DNA from 3 places in the Kocuria sp. CCUG 69068 genome. Region 2 is predicted to be linked to each of the others. Evidence: predicted binding sites of a transcription regulator. Region 2 holds the regulator's gene; each other region holds the start of a gene.

Region 1 (3,234 bases), on a different contig from region 2:
CCTCGGCGAGGCCCTTGTCGATCGCGGCCCGCACGTCGTCGCGCACGTCGGCGGGCAGGGCGTCGAGGCCGTTGAGGATCGCCGCGAGCCCGTTGGCGGGGGAGAGACCCGCCTTCTCGAGGGCCGCGCCGTGGGCGGCGAAGAGCTCCGGGAAGAACGCCTCGATGACGTGGCCGAAGATGATCGGGTCGGAGACCTTCATCATGGTGGCCTTCAGGTGCACCGAGAGCAGGACGTCCTCCCGCTTGGCGCGCTCGACCTGCTCCGCGAGGAACGCGTCCAGGGCGGCGGCCCGCATCACGGTGCCGTCGACGACCTCGCCGGCCAGCACGGGGACGGACTCCTTGAGCACCGTGGTGCTACCGTCCTCGGCCACCAGGCGGATCGTCAGGGTGTCGTCGCCGTCCATGACCACGGACTTCTCGTTGTCCCGGAAGTCGTCGGCGCCCATCGTGGCGACGTTCGTCCTCGACTCCGCCGTCCACTCGCCCATGCGGTGCGGGTTCTTGCGGACGTAGTTCTTGACCGAGGCGGGGGCGCGGCGGTCCGAGTTGCCCTCGCGCAGCACCGGGTTGACGGCGGAGCCCTTGATCTTGTCGTAGCGGGCCCGGGTCTCCTTCTCCTCCTCGGTGCGGGGCTCGTCCGGGTAGTCGGGGAGGGCGACGCCCTGCTCCTGCAGCTCCTTGACCGCGGCCTTCAGCTGCGGGACGGAGGCGGAGATGTTGGGCAGCTTGATGATGTTGGCCTCGGGCTTCTTGGCCAGCTCGCCCAGCTCGGCGAGGGCGTCGTCCACCCGCTGCTCCTCGGGGAGGCGGTCGCCGAACGCGGCGATGATGCGCCCGGCCAGGGAGATGTCGCGGGTCTCCACCTCGACGCCGGCGGTCGAGGCGTAGGCCTCGATGATCGGCTTGAAGGAGTAGGTGGCGAGCAGGGGCGCCTCGTCGGTGCGGGTGTAGATGATCTTGGCCATGTGCGGGCTGTCTCCCAGGATGTCGTCGGATCGGTGGTGGTGCTTCCTGGTGCCAAGATACCCGAGGCGGCGCCCCGCCCGCTGGCCGGGCCCGCCGTCCGGCCGGAGGCCGCGGGCGGCCCGGGCACGGCGGCGGGCCCGTTCCCCGCGGGGAACGGGCCCGTGGCCGTGGGGCCCCGCCCGGGGGCGTGCCGGTGCCGGGGGCCGGGCTCAGCCCTCCGTGGACTGGGTGGACCCGGCGCCGTTGACGAGCTCGCCCTCGCCGATCACGCGGTCGCCGGACTCGTCCCGGCCCTCGCCCAGGGCCTGCTGCTCGCCCTGTCCGGAGACCACCTGGATCTTGCGCGGCTTGGCCTGCGCCGAGACGGGGATCGTGACCGTGAGCACGCCGTTGTCGTAGTTCGCGGCGATGTTCTGGATGTCGATGCCCTGGCCCAGGTTGAGCTGGCGGACGAACGAGGAGCTCTGCCGCTCCCGGGTGATCCACTGGACGTCCTGCACCTCGGGCAGCTCCCGCTCCGCGCGGATCGTCAGCAGCTGGCCGTCGACGTCGACGTCGACGCTCTCCGGGTCGATGCCGGGCAGGTCCGCCCGGAGGATGTACTGGTCGCCGTCCCGGTACAGGTCCATGGGCATCTCGCGCAGGCCCTGCCGGGCGAACAGCGAGGCGGCGAGCCGGTCGAAATCGTTGAACGGGGTGAACATCGTGGCCACGTCAATCATCTCCTCAACCATATGAGCAATGTCTTTGACATTTAGTTGAGTCCGATCAACTCAACTGTTGACCATGATAATCCCGCTCCCCGCGGTCTTCAACGGGTCCCGGCCCCCATCGCCCAGGGCGAACCGCCCTCAGCGGGCGTCGTGGGGATACCGCACGCCGATCTGCGCCCGCACCCGGTCGAAGAGCTCCACGAGCTCGAGGGAGTCGGCCCACGGCATCACGGGGGACTCGAGCAGGCCCTGCTGCACGCAGCGGGTGGCCTCGCGCATCTCGAACACGTATCCGGCGCCCGCCACGTCCACGCGCTCCACGAGGGGGGCGGCGCCCGTGCGGGCGCCCTCGGCGGTCTGCAGCACCAGGGTGGTCGGGCAGTTGATCCGTCCGTCCACCCGCAGCCAGCCGTCCGTGCCGCTGATCGTCACCTGGTGGGGGACCGTGGCGGACAGGGTGCCGCTCACGTGCGCCCGGCCGTGCCCGAAGTCCAGGGTCAGGGCGGTGTCCAGGTCCACGTCCGTGGCGCCGAGCTCCGCGCGGGCGCTCCAGCGCTCCGGGGCCCCCAGGACCGCGGCGGTCCACGTCAGGGGGTAGACCATCATGTCCAGCAGCACCCCGCCGCCGTCGGCCCGGCGGAACAGGCGGTGGGCCGGGTCCAGGGCCCGGTGCGTGCCGATGGACCCCTCGACCGAGCGGACCCGGCCGAGCCGGCCCTCCCGGACCCAGCGCATCGCGGTGCGGAAGCCGGGGGTCATGCGGGTCCAGACGGCCTCCATGAGGAAGACGCCGTGCTCGCGGGCCAGGCGGAGCAGGTCGCGGACCTCCGCCGCGGTCATGGCGAGGGCCTTCTCGCACACCACGTGCTTGCCGGCCCGCAGCAGCGCCGAGACGTCCCGGTGGTGGTAGCCGTGCGGGGTGGCCACGTAGACGATCTCCACGTCCGGGTCGGCCGCGAGCCGGTCCAGTCCCGTGCTCGTGGCGGTGCCGCCGTAGGCCCGCTCCACCCCGTGCCGGCGGGCGAAGTCCTCGGCGCGGTCCTGGTCCCGCGAGCTCACGGCCACGAGCCGGGCGTCGGGCAGCGCCGCGATGTCCGGGACCACCTTCTCCGCGATGTCGGCGGTGCTGACCACGCCCCATCCGAGCGTGCGGCCGGTCGCGGTGCCGGGGTCGTCCAGGTGGGCGGCGTCGAGGGAGGCGTCGACGAACGGGCTGAGGGTCTGGGCAGGCATGGGCGCATTCTGCCACGCCGCCCGCCGCCGGGGTCCCGCCCGCCGGCTCCGATCGAACGACCGTTCGTGGCGTAGGCTGAGGGCGTGCCCCGGGTGAGCCAGCAGTACAAGGACGAGCGCCGCCGCGAGATCGTGGCGGCCGCCAGCGAGTGCTTCCTCGAGCACGGCTACGAGGGGGCGTCGATGCACCGCATCATCGCCGCCACGGGGCTGTCCGCGGGGGCGCTCTACAACCACTTCCCGAGCAAGCAGGAGCTCGTGGCCGCGGCCGCCCGCGCGGCCCTGGACCGGGTCCTCGCGGCCGCGGAGGACGAGCC
Region 2 (3,234 bases):
GGCCTTCGGGCGCGAGGCGCCGCTGGTCGTGGAGGTCGGCTCCGGGCTCGGCGAGGCGGTCGTGCACGCCGCCGCCCAGGACCCGGCGCGGAACTACCTCGCCGTCGAGGTGTACAAGCCCGGGATCGCGGATCTGCTGCTCAAGGCGGCCCAGGCCGGGGTGGACAACGTCCGCGTGGCGCAGGCCAACGCGCCCGAGGTCCTGGAGCACATGCTCGCCCCGGCCTCGGTCGACGAGCTGTGGGTGTTCTTCCCGGACCCCTGGCACAAGACCCGCCACCACAAGCGGCGCCTGGTCTCCCCCGCGTTCGCCGAGCTCGCCGCCCGGGTGCTCGTCCCGGGCGGGCTGTGGCGGCTCGCCACGGACTGGCAGGAGTACGCCCTGGTGATGCGCGAGGTCCTCGACGCGTCCCCGCAGTTCGAGAACGTCCACCCGGGCCCGCTCGCCGACGACGAGCACCCGGACACCGGATGGGCCCCGCGCTGGGAGGGACGGGTCCTCACGAGCTTCGAGCGCAAGGCGCAGGAGGCGGGCCGCGTCCCCCGCGACCTCGTCTACCGCCGGACGGCGTGAGCGCCGTCCCCGGCGCGGAGCGCAACGGCTTCGTCGTCGTGCCCCCGGGCGATCCCCGCACGCAGCCGCTGCTCGAGGGCCTGCACCACGAGTACGTGGAGCGCTACGGTCCCGAGATCGGGGCGGAGGAGATGGCCGAGCACCCCGTCGACGACTTCACCGCTCCCGCCGGAGCGCTCCTGCTCCTCCTCGAGGGCGGCACGACGGTGGGCGGCGGCGCGTTCCGCCGGCACGACGACGCCACGGCGGAGCTCAAACGGGTGTGGACCGCCCCGGCGCACCGCCGGCGGGGGATCTCGCGGCGGGTCCTGGCCGAGCTCGAGCGGCTCGCCGCCGCGGCGGGCTACCGGCGCATCCACCTCACCACGGGCAGCCGCCAGCCGGAGGCGGCCGCCCTGTACCGCAGCAGCGGGTACGTCCTGCTGCCCGGGACCGCCCGGGTCTATCCGGGCGGCGTGTACGACGTGGGCTTCGAGAAGCACCTGCGCTGACCGCCCGGCCCGGGCGCCGGTGCGGCTCAGCGCTCCTGCTGGCGCGGGGGCCGGTACAGCACCACGGCCTGCGAGATCTTGCGGGCCCGGGGGCGGGCGCCGCGGGCCATGCGCACCACGTCCCCGCCGACGCCGGCGGCGAAGATCCGCGAGGACTCCTCGGCCCGGTCCCGGGCGTCCTCGAGCTCCCGGGACAGCTCCGCCACCCGCGACCGCAGGGCCGCGACCTGGTTCTCCAGCTGGAGGATGCGCCGGATGCCCTCGAGGGACACGCCCTGCTGGGACAGCACCTGGATCTGCTGCAGCTTCTCGATGTCGCGCTGCGAGTAGCGGCGGGCGCGGCCGGGGGCCCGGGACGGCCTGACGAGGCCGAGCCGGTCGTACTGGCGCAGCGTCTGCGGGTGCATCTCCGCGATCTCCGCGGCCACGGAGATCACGAACAGCGGCTGGTCGGCGTCCAGTGCCATCTCACACCCGTGCCTTCTCGGCCAGGCGGGCCCGGGGGTCCTCGTCCGCGGTCGCCTCGGCGAACGCCCTGGCGGCGGCCTGCGCCTGCTCGTCAAGCTCGGCCGGCACGTGCACCTCGACCGTCACGATCAGGTTGCCCGTGCCCTTGGCCGTGCCGAACCCGCGCCCCTTGACGCGGAAGCGCCGGCCCGAGGACGTGCCCGCCGGGACCTTCACGCGCACGGTGCCGCCGTCCAGCACGGGCACCTCGATGGTGGCGCCCAGGGCCGCCTCGGGGAACGTGATCGGCACGGTGACCTCGACGTCGTCCGTGCCCTCGACGCGCCGGAAGAAGGGGTGCGGGGTCACGTGGACGGTGACGTAGAGGTCGCCGGCGCCGCCTGCACCCGAGTGGCCCTTGCCGGCGAGCTTGAGCTTCTGACCGTCGCGCACGCCGCGCGGGATCCGCACCGTGGTCTCCTGGCCGTTGCCCCGGCGCAGCTTGACCGTGGTGCCGTGCACCGAGGAGCGGAACGGGATGGTCGTCTCCGTCCGGATGTCCTCCCCGCGCGCCGGCGGGGCCTGGTAGCCGCCGTAGCCGCCCGGCGCCCCGTACCCGGTCTGACCGCCGAACTGGGCGAACAGGTCCTCGAACCCGCCCGGGCCGCCGGGGCCGCCCGCGCCGCCGGTGGAGTAGGTCGTGCGGCGGCGGCGTCCTCCGCCGCCTCCGCCGAAGATGTCGCCGAAGAGGTCCTCGAAGTTGGCCGAGCCCCCGGCGCCGCCGGGGCCGCCGGCGGTGAAGCGCGCCCCGGAGCCCATCGCGCGGATCGCGTCGTACTGCTTGCGCTCCTCGGGGTCGGAGAGCACGGAGTTCGCCTCGGTGATGTCCTTGAACCGCTGCTCGGCCTCCGCGTCCCCGGGGTTCTGGTCCGGGTGGTACTGGCGGGCGAGCTTGCGGTAGGCCTTCTTGACGTCGGCGGCGGACGCGTCCTTGGAGACGCCGAGAATGCTGTAGAAGTCCTTGTCGATCCAGTCCTGGCTGGCCATGACGCCTCCTTTCTGTGGGGCCGGTCGGGGTCCTGCGGAGCAGGACCCGGTGGTGGTCCGGGGGTCGTCCCCGGCGCCGCGGCGCCGGGGACGGGTGGACGGGTCAGGGGAGGCCCGAGGGACGGGCCTCCCCTGACATCGCTGGGATCAGGCCGGGTCCGGCCTCACTCGGCGACCGCGACGGCGACCTGGGCCGGCCGCACCACGCGCTCGCCGATCCGGAAGCCGGAGCGCAGCACCATCGAGACCTGGTCCGGCTCGACCTCGCTCGTGGGCTGCTGCAGCACCGCCTCGTGGACGTTCGGGTCGAACTTCTCCCCGACCTCCCCGAGGCGCACCAGCCCGTGCCGCACGAGGGTCTCCTCGAGCTTGTTCGCGATCGCCGCGAACGGGCCGTCGGTGAGGTCGCCCGCCTGCCGGGCCGCGTCGATGTCGTCGAACACCGGCAGCAGCGTCTGCAGGAGGTCGCCCGTCACGAAGGTCCGCAGCTGCTCCTTCTCGCGCGCCGTGCGGTGCTTGAAGTTCACGAACTCGGCCTGCAGCCGGCGCAGCTCCTCGAGCCGCTCCTCGGCGAGGGCGGCCGCCGGGGACTCCTCCGCGGCGGCCGGCGCCGGTGCGGCGTCCCCGGACTCCGCGTCCGTCGACTGGGGCGTCGAGAGGATGTCGTCCACCGTC
Region 3 (3,234 bases), on a different contig from region 2:
GGTCAGGGACGTGATGAGGGGTGCGCCGACGACCACGCCCAGGGCGTAGAGGGAGATGGCGTGACCGAGGGAGGGGATCGAGGCGTCGAGGTCCTCGGCGATGAAGGGGAGCAGGCCCATCGAGGCGAACTCGGTGGTGCCCACGCCGAAGCCGCCGAGGGCGAGGGCGAAGAGGGCGAAGCGGGTGCCGGTGCGGTCCGGGGCGTTGATCACCTGGAGCACGGCAGTGCGAGGTGCGGACATGGCGGATCCTTCCGTGCGGAACATGGGGGTGCGGGTGGAAGGCGCGTCGTCGGGCCGAACGGGTGGAAACCTCGATGCTACGGAGGATGTCGAGGGCATCCAACGGTTCGGGCCTGTGATCTTGGGCAAATCGGGCATCCGTGTGATATGTGTCGCGCTCGGGTTCCAGGGCCTCGTCAAGCCGCCCACGGAACCGGGAACCACGACTTCAAGGAGGCGCGTCCCATGACCGACACCCACGCTGCGGGTCCGGACACCGATGTCATCGACATCCTCACCACCGACCACCGGGAGATGCTCGAACTGCTCGGCCAGATCGAGGGCGCCCCGGACGCCGCCCGGCGCAGGGACCTGGCCGACACCGTGATCGCGGAGGTCATGCGCCACGCCGTCGCGGAGGAGATGCACGTCTACCCGGTGATGGAGAAGCACCTGCCCGGCGGCGCCGAGGAGGTCGAGCACGACAAGAAGGAGCACGACGATCTCGTCCGGGTCATGAAGCAGGTGGAGGGCGTCGACGCCTCCGAGCCGGCGTTCATGGAGCTGATCCGCGAGATGCAGTCGCAGCTGCGCCACCACATCGAGGACGAGGAGTCCGACCAGTTCCCGAAGCTGCGGGCGCACATCCCGGCCGAGGACCTCGTGGAACTGGGCCGGAAGGTGCAGAACGCCAAGAAAGTGACGCCGACCCGGCCGCACCCCTCCGCGCCGCACTCGGAGCTGTTCCACAAGACCGTCGGGCCCGGCGTCGGCATGGTCGACCGGCTCCGGGACCGGCTGACGGGCCGGAGCACCGGCTAGCCGGGCGATGGTCCCCCGCGGACAGCACGGCACGGACCCCTGTCGGACGAGCGCCTCGCGAGGCTCGCCCGGCGGGGGTCCGTGCTGTTCCACGGGACCGCGGCGGGTCGCCGGCACCGAGCGGGCACAGACCCCTGTTGCCCGGGAGTTGAGTGCGCTAGACTCAAGTTAGCTGAACTGCCCGGCCGCATCCATTGGTGATCGGCGCCGGGCCGGTTCGTCCCCGATCCGTTCCAGAACGTCCCTCGCCAAGGAGCCGCAGTGGAGACCAAGTTCACCACCAAGTCCCAGGAGGCGCTCTCCGCCGCCTCCACCAACGCCTCGACCGCGGGCAATCCGCAGGTCGAGCCCGCCCACCTCCTCAAGGCCCTCATGGACCAGCGGGAGGGTGTGGCCGTCGCCGTCCTGAAGGCCACCGGGGCCGACGTCGACGCCGTCTCCGCGCAGGCCAGCGCCGCCATCAAGGCCCTGCCCTCCGCGTCCGGCTCCTCCACGGCCCAGGCCCAGTTCAACCGGGGCGCGCTGCAGGTCATCCAGGCCGCGGAGCAGTTCGCCCAGTCCCTCGGCGACGAGTACATCTCCACCGAGCACCTCCTGTACGGCCTCGCCCAGCAGGAGGGGAAGGTCGGGGAGATCCTGCGGGGCGCGGGCGCCGGACCCGACCAGCTGAGGACCGCCGTCCCGTCCGTGAGAGGAGACCGCCGCGTGACCACACCCAACCCCGAGGGCACCTTCCAGGCGCTCGAGAAGTTCGGCGCCGACCTGACCGCCATGGCCCGCGAGGGCAAGCTGGACCCCGTCATCGGGCGGGACTCCGAGATCCGGCGCGTGGTGCAGGTGCTGTCCCGCCGCACCAAGAACAACCCCGTCCTGATCGGCGAGCCCGGCGTCGGCAAGACCGCCGTCGTCGAGGGCCTCGCCCAGCGCATGGTCGCCGGGGACGTCCCCGAGTCGCTGCGCGGCAAGACGCTGATCTCCCTGGACCTCGGGTCCATGGTGGCCGGCGCCAAGTACCGCGGCGAGTTCGAGGAGCGGCTCAAGGCCGTGCTCGAGGAGATCAAGGACTCGGAGGGGCAGATCGTCACCTTCATCGACGAGATCCACACCGTGGTCGGCGCCGGCGCCGCCGAGGGCTCGATGGACGCCGGGAACATGCTCAAGCCCATGCTGGCCCGCGGCGAGCTGCGCCTGATCGGCGCGACCACCCTGGACGAGTACCGCGAGAACATCGAGAAGGACGCCGCCCTGGAGCGCCGCTTCCAGCAGGTCTACGTCGGCGAGCCCTCCGTGGAGGACACCGTGGCGATCCTGCGCGGGCTCAAGGAGCGCTACGAGGCCCACCACAAGGTGCAGATCGCGGACGCCGCGCTCGTCGCGGCGGCCACGCTGTCCAACCGGTACATCCCGGGCCGGCAGCTGCCGGACAAGGCCATCGACCTGGTCGACGAGGCCGCCTCGCGGCTGCGCATGGAGATCGACTCCGCGCCGGAGGAGATCGACCAGCTGCGCCGCGCCGTCGACCGCCTGACCATGGAGGAGCTGGCGCTGGAGCGCGAGACCGACCCCGCGTCCGTCGAGCGCCTCGCCGCGCTGCGCCAGGAGCTGGCCGACAAGAAGGCGGACCTGGACGCCCTCAACGCCCGGTGGGAGGCCGAGAAGGCCGGCCTGAACCGCGTCGGAGACCTCAAGGAGCGGATCGACAACCTGCGCTCGCAGGCGGAGATGGCCCAGCGCCAGGGCGATCTCGCGGAGGCCTCCCGGCTGCTCTACGGCGAGATCCCGGCGCTGCAGAAGGAGCTCGACGCCGCCCAGGAGCAGGAGGACACCTCCGCCCCGCACGACACCATGGTCTCCGAGGAGGTCACGGCCGACGACGTCGCCGAGGTGATCTCGGCCTGGACCGGCATCCCCGCCGGGCGCATGCTCCAGGGCGAGACCGAGAAGCTGCTGCACATGGAGGAGGTGCTCGGGAAGCGGCTCATCGGACAGCACCGGGCCGTGCAGGCCGTCGCCGACGCCGTGCGCCGCTCGCGCGCCGGCATCTCCGACCCGAACCGGCCGATCGGCTCCTTCCTGTTCCTGGGTCCCACCGGCGTGGGCAAGACCGAGCTCGCGAAGTCCCTCGCGGAGTTCCAGTTCGACGACGAGCGCGCGCTGGTGCGGATCGACATGTCCGAGTACGGGGAGAAG

What was found. Region 2 encodes HspR, which represses chaperone genes until heat shock. Its sites were predicted from a motif close to AAGTTGAGTCNNNNNGACTCAACTT; they were not measured.
Region 1: the regulator HspR is predicted to act here: its motif matches at 1,727-1,751, upstream of CRM73_RS07990 (Hsp20/alpha crystallin family protein).
Region 3: the regulator HspR is predicted to act here: its motif matches at 1,190-1,214, upstream of clpB (ATP-dependent chaperone ClpB).

What each region holds. Positions count from the first base shown of each region.
Region 1 is NZ_PDDL01000029.1:29,560-32,793, reverse strand. It holds gene CRM73_RS07995 (NADP-dependent isocitrate dehydrogenase) at 1-970, opposite strand, end outside; gene CRM73_RS07990 (Hsp20/alpha crystallin family protein) at 1,181-1,705, opposite strand; gene CRM73_RS07985 (Gfo/Idh/MocA family protein) at 1,823-2,917, opposite strand; gene CRM73_RS07980 (TetR/AcrR family transcriptional regulator) at 3,002-3,234, shown strand, end outside.
Region 2 is NZ_PDDL01000062.1:7,971-11,204, reverse strand. It holds gene trmB (tRNA (guanosine(46)-N7)-methyltransferase TrmB) at 1-574, shown strand, start outside; gene CRM73_RS12265 (GNAT family N-acetyltransferase) at 571-1,065, shown strand; gene CRM73_RS12260 (heat shock protein transcriptional repressor HspR) at 1,092-1,532, opposite strand; gene CRM73_RS12255 (DnaJ C-terminal domain-containing protein) at 1,534-2,559, opposite strand; gene CRM73_RS12250 (nucleotide exchange factor GrpE) at 2,724-3,234, opposite strand, start outside.
Region 3 is NZ_PDDL01000033.1:14,709-17,942, forward strand. It holds gene CRM73_RS08560 (MFS transporter) at 1-243, opposite strand, end outside; gene CRM73_RS08565 (hemerythrin domain-containing protein) at 469-1,044, shown strand; gene clpB (ATP-dependent chaperone ClpB) at 1,306-3,234, shown strand, end outside.